One region of the Rhizobium sp. R693 genome, then DNA from elsewhere that is predicted to be linked to it. Evidence: riboswitches for the same ligand, from Rfam matches in the RefSeq annotation. Region 1 holds a riboswitch; the other holds the start of a gene.
What was found. A riboswitch is a leader RNA that binds a small molecule or an ion and turns the genes downstream of it on or off. The one in region 1 is predicted to bind thiamine pyrophosphate.
Positions count from the first base shown of each region.

Region 2: it holds a riboswitch for thiamine pyrophosphate, as region 1 does, so the genes downstream of both, thiM (hydroxyethylthiazole kinase) here and thiC (phosphomethylpyrimidine synthase ThiC) in region 1, are expected to answer to the same signal.

Region 1 is NZ_LOKY01000023.1:154,825-158,233, reverse strand. Features, by position in the region: gene thiC (phosphomethylpyrimidine synthase ThiC) at 1-1,407, opposite strand, end outside; TPP riboswitch at 1,501-1,612, opposite strand; gene ATY79_RS18440 (FadR/GntR family transcriptional regulator) at 1,661-2,425, opposite strand; gene ATY79_RS18435 (four-carbon acid sugar kinase family protein) at 2,450-3,409, opposite strand, start outside.
Region 2 is NZ_LOKY01000016.1:42,711-46,119, forward strand. Features, by position in the region: gene ATY79_RS15920 (transporter substrate-binding domain-containing protein) at 1-186, opposite strand, end outside; gene ATY79_RS15925 (hypothetical protein) at 566-1,024, opposite strand; TPP riboswitch at 1,565-1,661, shown strand; gene thiM (hydroxyethylthiazole kinase) at 1,712-2,515, shown strand; gene thiE (thiamine phosphate synthase) at 2,512-3,147, shown strand; gene thiD (bifunctional hydroxymethylpyrimidine kinase/phosphomethylpyrimidine kinase) at 3,144-3,409, shown strand, end outside.

The DNA of each region.
Region 1 (3,409 bases):
CATTGCCGTGCCGAACCAACCGATCATCGCAGCCCCGATGCCCGAAGTGATGTGGTCGTAGCCCGGCGCGATATCTGTCGTGAGCGGCCCGAGCGTATAGAAGGGCGCCTCGCCACAGACGGCGAGCTGCTTGTCCATGTTTTCCTTGATCTTGTGCATCGGCACATGGCCGGGGCCTTCGATCATGACCTGGCAATCCTTGGCCCAGGCGATCTTTGTCAGTTCTCCGAGGGTCTCTAGTTCTGCGAATTGCGCGGCGTCGTTGGCATCGGCGATCGAACCCGGACGCAGGCCGTCGCCGAGCGAGAACGAGACATCATAGGCGCGGCAGATGTCGCATATCTCTTCGAAATGCTCGTAGAGGAAGCTTTCCCGATGGTGATGAAGACACCACTTCGCCATGATCGAGCCGCCGCGCGAGACGATACCGGTGACGCGGTTGACGGTCAGCGGGATATAGTGAAGCCGTACGCCGGCGTGAATGGTAAAGTAGTCGACGCCCTGCTCCGCCTGCTCGATGAGGGTATCGCGATAGACTTCCCAGGTCAGGTTCTCGGCAATGCCCTCGACCTTCTCCAGCGCCTGGTAGAGCGGAACGGTGCCGATCGGCAGCGGCGAGTTGCGGATAATCCATTCGCGGATGTTGTGGATGTTGCGGCCGGTGGAGAGATCCATGACGGTATCGGCGCCCCAACGAGCGGACCAGACCATCTTCTCGACCTCTTCCGCCATGGAAGAGGTGACCGCGGAGTTGCCGATATTGGCGTTGATCTTCACCAGGAAGTTCCGGCCGATGATCATCGGTTCGGATTCGGGGTGGTTGATGTTGGCGGGGATGATCGCCCGACCCGCAGCCACTTCCTGCCGGACGAATTCCGGGGTGACGTGATCCGGAATCCGGGCGCCGAAGCTCTCGCCGTCACGCGTGAGCTTTTCCGCCTGCGCCTTGCGGCCGAGATTTTCGCGGATTGCGATAAACTCCATCTCCGGCGTGATGATGCCGGCGCGGGCGTAGGCGAGCTGCGTGACGGCCTTGCCGTCCTTGGCGCGGAGTGGCTGGCGCTTGGCGGGGAATTCCGGCGTCAGCCGTTCGCCGCTGGCGAAGCCGTTATCCTCGGGGCGCACCTGGCGGCCTTGGTAGGCTTCGACATCGCCACGTGCGAGCACCCAATTCCGGCGCAGTTCCGGAAGCCCCTGCTCGATGCGGATGTCAGCGCCTTCAACCGTATAGATCCCTGAGGAATCGTAGACCGTAACCGGCGGTTCTCCTGATGTCGGGTGCACGCTGATCTCCCGCATCGGCACGCGGATATCGGGATGGATGTCCCCCGGGATGTAGAGCTTGCGGGATGCCGGCAGCGGGCCTGTTGTAACGGTCGGGGTGATGTTCTTTGCGGCAATATTCATGGTTTGAGGCTCCAAGTTTTAGGTTTGGAGACCCAGTCCTCAGCCGGAATGATGAAAAGACGCCGGCACCGATTCCACGCGAGAATCCAATGCCTTCGAGCGCTTGCACCGTCCCTACGCCAGTATGAACTGGATCAGGTTCAACGGGTCACTGCGCACGATAGCAGTATCTCAGCCCCTTGCCGGGACCCCCCTGGTGAATGTCAAAAGGTTAGAACCAGAGCAGCAAAGCTGTCAAGCCGACTGCCGCAACCTACATGGAAAGGTCCAGAGCGCGGCCTTCGAAGAGGCGGCTCTGCGAACCCTCAAGATGCGCCTTCATCAAAGCCCGCGCGTCTTCCGCACGGCCTTCGACGATGGCGAGGTAAATCTTGTTGTGCTCCTCGTAGACCTGCTCAAGGCCCTGACGCGGACCAAGGAGCGATAGGCCGTGAAGGTGCATGCCAACGGCGATATGAGCCTTCAGGGCGTCGATCGAGGCCGTGTAGTAGTGGTTGTTGGCGGCTTCCGTGACGGCACGATGAAACGTGAAGTCGGCGTCGGTACGATGGAGCTGATGGCTGGTCGCCTCGCGCAGATCGGCGAGTGCAGCGGCAATTTTCTGGATCGCCGCTTCGTCACGACGCTTGGCCGCAAAATAAGCGGCAGCGGGCTCGATCGTCAGGCGAAACTCGTAGCAGCGCTGAATGTCGGCAATTGTCTTGACCGGCGAATACGAAAGCTGCGTCGTTGGTGAGCCGTGGGCGCTGACGAAGGTGCCTGCGCCCTGACGGGCATAGACGATCCCTTGATCGCGCAACCGCGCCAAGGCATCGCGCACGATTGGACGCGAGACGCCCAGCATCGATGCGAGCTCATGCTCGCCGGGCAGACGCGAATCCGGTGGATAGTTTCCGGAACGAATGCGCTCCTGCAACTGGTCGAAGACCCGATCGACCAGCTTGACGGCCTTGCCACGCTCCGGCTTGGCTGCCGGGGTCGTCTGGGCATTTGCCGATACACCGTTTGCTTCGTCCACTTTCATTCTCCCCGCCGGCATCGCCTATGCCGCCTGATTCTGTGCAATCAGTCTTAGCAAACTATCAGAATTCCCAAAGCCCCCCGACTTCACCGCACAGTGCAGATGCAGGCCGTCGGATGTGTTTACATCAAACCATGGAATCCCCGCTTCGATCTCGCCCTTCGGCCTCAGGGTTCGAATTCCAAGTTCGCGAAATACCGCCAGCGCCGTATCGCCCCCACCGACCATCAGCATCTCCGGGCTCGTTGCGTCTATGACTGATTTTACGCCTTTCGCGAAGCGGTCGGCAACTGCTGCCGCCTCGCTGGTGATTTCGCCTGTGCAGCGCAGAAGGATTGGCAAGCCAAATCGTGCTTCGGGAGGCAATGCTCCCATGGGCGCATCGATGGTCGAGACTAGGCCACCGGAACTTTCCAGTTTGGCCATCTGCGCCGCCGTGATGGGATCGCGCGAGCCGAAAGCAAAAACCGTCCGGGATGACGTCGCAAAGGGATTGTTTGCGCTATTCGGTTGGCCGATCTTGCGGGCAAGTGCACTGCCGATACCTCGGGCACCGACGGCTAGGGTCCTTCTCCAGTCATATGCATCAACCACCCGGTCGAGATCGCTGTCCGTTTCGGCGTCGCGGACGGTCACTTGATGGTCGCTCGTCTCGAAGAGAACGGAGATTGGCAGCGCCTCACCGACGCCACGGCCGACCACGTGGCCGCTGCGGGTCAACCGCTCCTGATCGGGAATGGCGGGTGACACGACGATCGCCTCGTGACCGAAGACGGCAGCCAAAGCTGCGCTTTCCGCTGCAACATTCCCCTTGAGCCGGGAGTCGATCTTTTTCAGAACGATCTGAGGCGAGGCGGCAAGAAGGGCCTTCGCCGCAGCGCTGACCTTTCTTGCCGCTTCCTCCTCCGGGAGAGCTCTTGAAGCCGTGTTGACGACCGCGACCTCGCAATCGGTCGCAAGCGTTTCCGGTATGGCTCCGAC
Region 2 (3,409 bases), on a different contig from region 1:
AGCTTCCAGCTGTTTGCAAAGTGCTTTTGCAATGTCGACGTCAAAGCCTTTTAGGACACCGCTCTCATCAACAAAATTGAAAGGTGGATACGCCCCTTCTGTCGCAATCCTGAGGTGCTCGGCAGGGAAGGCGGATGAAATGCCAGCAAGTAGAACACCTAGGGCCAAGACCGCGATTCGCATCATGTGGTTCTCCATTTCCCGCAACCATAGTCTGAAAAGACTAAGGAAATCCTGAAATGGCCGCTCGAACTCGACCGGATGAGGCCACCGATGCGCGCTGATTGCCGGCCGCAAAGGCCTTAATCGACCCGCATCGAGGCAGACGAGGTGGCAAAGCTATGGTTGCGCTCCTGATACCGGCTGCCTTTGCAGATTCGTGACGACGTCCCCTCGCCGCTTGGGATTGGCTCCGACGGCCAAGGCCGGTCCTGCGCGGAGAACCAGAGTAAGTTTGGGAAGGGATTGAGGCTCGTCAGGCCCGCAGGGCCGGTGCGCTGCAAATGCGGGCACAAGGCCCCCCGGCTTTTGGTGAGGCAGCGCCTGTCGCGGTGATTACCGCACATCACAGACGGACGTGTCCGTCGATTAGGCGCCTTACCCAGTCTATTTCTTCTGATAAGCGACGGATCATCTCGATCGTGAGCTCGTGCTCTTTGCCGTCAGCCGCCTTGCAGACCACAACCGCGCTATCTGCTTCCCAGGGGTCGGCGAACGCGGAATGAATGCAATGCGCAAGAAGGTTCCGAGATGCAGCGACCTTTTCCACCGCGTCGAGATGGGCGGCGATCACATCGTGATCAGCTTGAGCGGCGCGCCGCACGCGCATGTGGCTTCGCCAATGAGAAATGATGGGACCTTTCGTTATGCGCTCCTGCATTCCCGCTTCCTGCAGTTGGGCGCGCATCGCACTTTCGAGAAAGCACCAACGGATTAGAACGTTACCGATCTCTGAGGCCAGGTCACGCAATGTTGGATTGGAGGCATTCATGATGGAAAGGATCACCACGCTAAATAGAATCAACCCTACCGCGAAGAATGAAGGCGTATGACGCTTCCGTCTACTTATCCGTTTAGGTGAACTTGGCGGCAAGAACAAACGACGAAACGTCGTCAAAAGCTGTGGTTCAAACCGACCACCATTCTCCCTTATTTTTGATGGGTTGACCCCGGAGCCGAACCCCAGCCCCTCCGTGGGTCAACGGGGCGTGCGGTTGGGGGCTATGGCGAATTTACTCTACCCGCGCGCTCCCCCTTTGCGAGGTTCTTTGAGCCGAGAACGGAACAAAATATCGTCACCGACCATTTGTCCAATGCCTTGGGAGTCGAAACCCCTCAAGGCCAATGCTCCCTGCCCCGCAACCGCGACAGCGGGGACTTTTTTAGGCCGGCTGCCGGGGGCGGCAAGCGGCTTTGCACTTGGCGAGTTGACTGCGGCAAGCGCGTCGGGGACATCTCCCTCAAAAGTCGCGGAAATCAAGAACCCGCCACACCGATCGCCAGCTCCTGCGCCGCGATACTCATTTTATGGATGACAGCCACGCGCTTGTCTGCGACAAGAGCCGATGAGAGACAGGGGCGCCTTCCTAACGGTTGGCTGAGAAGCACCCTTTGAACCTGAACCGGATCATGCCGGCGGAGGGAGTCGCTCGGGACCTTTCGCTTCCTGCGTTCGTCGCCCGCGCCTTTCTCCCCGATCGAAAGGCGCACGATGCTTGACCAAACCTCGCCGGGAATGTTGCTTTGCGAATTACACAAGCAACCACCGCTCGTCCACTGCATCACCAACTTCGTTGCCATGAACATCGCAGCCAACGTGCTTCTGGCGACTGGCGCTTCTCCCGCCATGGTGCACGCGGAAGAAGAGACTGGTGAATTTGCCGCAATCGCCGGCGCCCTGACAGTCAACATCGGTACACTGTCGTCAGGCTGGCTGCGCGGCATGGAGGCGGCCGCCGTCGCGGCCCGCCAGTCCGGCAAGCCATGGGTTCTCGATCCGGTCGCCCATTATGCCACGGGTTTCCGTCGCGCGGCCGTGGCCCGGCTGCTGGAGCTTGGTCCCGCCGTCATTCGGGGCAACGCTTCGGAGATCATCGCGCTTGCCGGCGGCGCAAGTCGCGGTCAGGGCGTCGACAGCCGTGACGGTGTCGAACAGGCCGAGGAATCCGCCCGGCTGCTTGCTCGGGCGCATGGAGCGACCGTTGCGGTGACCGGCATCGTTGACTTTGTCACAGACGGCAAACAGGCGGCACGCATCGAGGGCGGCTCGGCATTGATGCCCCAGGTGACCGCGCTCGGTTGTTCCCTGACCTGCCTTGTGGGAGCTTTCGTAGCGGTTCGCCCGCACGCGCCATTCGAGGCAGCGGTTGCGGCCCTTGCGACCTTTGCTGTTGCCGGCGAGATGGCAGCCAGCAAGGCGCACGGCCCGGGTTCGTTTTCGCCAGCGTTCCTCGACGCGCTGGCAGCGCTCGACGCCTCCCTGCTTGATCGAAAAGCCAAAGTGTCTGCCGCATGAAACACCTCGATCTTTCTCTCTACCTCGTCCTCGATCCTGGCCTTTGCGCTGCCTTCGGGATGGTGGGGACCGCACGTGCAGCGGTCGCCGGCGGGGCTAAAATAGTGCAGTTGCGCGACAAGCGTGCAGATACCGCCCAAATGATTAAGACCGGGCGGGCACTTAAGGCGGCTTTGTCTGGCAGCGGCGCGCGGCTGATCGTCAATGACGACGTGGAGGCGGCGATCGCAATCGGTGCAGACGGCCTGCATGTCGGACAGGAGGACATGGACGCGCCGACTGCCCGGGCACGGATTGGGCCGGACATGATCCTTGGGCTCTCGGTCGAGACCGAGGCACTGGCTGCAGCGGTCGATCCTGAAATCGTCGACTATGCCGGTATCGGCCCGGTATTTGCGACGCCGACGAAGGCGGACCACAAGGAGCCGATCGGTTTTGCCGGGCTTGCTCGCCTGGTGCGGATCTGCCCCGTTCCCTCAGTCGCAATCGGCGGCCTGAAGGCTGTCCATGTGGGGGACGTTTTCACGGCCGGCGCTGACGGTCTTGCGGTCGTCTCGGCGATCTGCGGCACGCCCGATCCGGAGGCTGCCACCCGCCAGTTCGCCAAAAACATCGAAAGGGTTTACGGATGATCCGCAACGTTCTGTCCATAGCCGGTTCCGATCCCTCGGGCGGAGCCGGAATCCAGGCCGACCTGAAGGCCTTCTGCGCCCGAGGCGTCTACGGCATGGCAGTGTTGACTGCGCTAACGGCGCAAAACACGCAGGGTGTGTCCGGTGTCCATCTGGTTCCCGCCGCTTTCGTGGCCGATCAGATCAGAGCAGTTTTTGCCGATGTGCGCGTTGACGCGATCAAGATCGGCATGATTGCCAACGCGGAGATCGCCGATGCGGT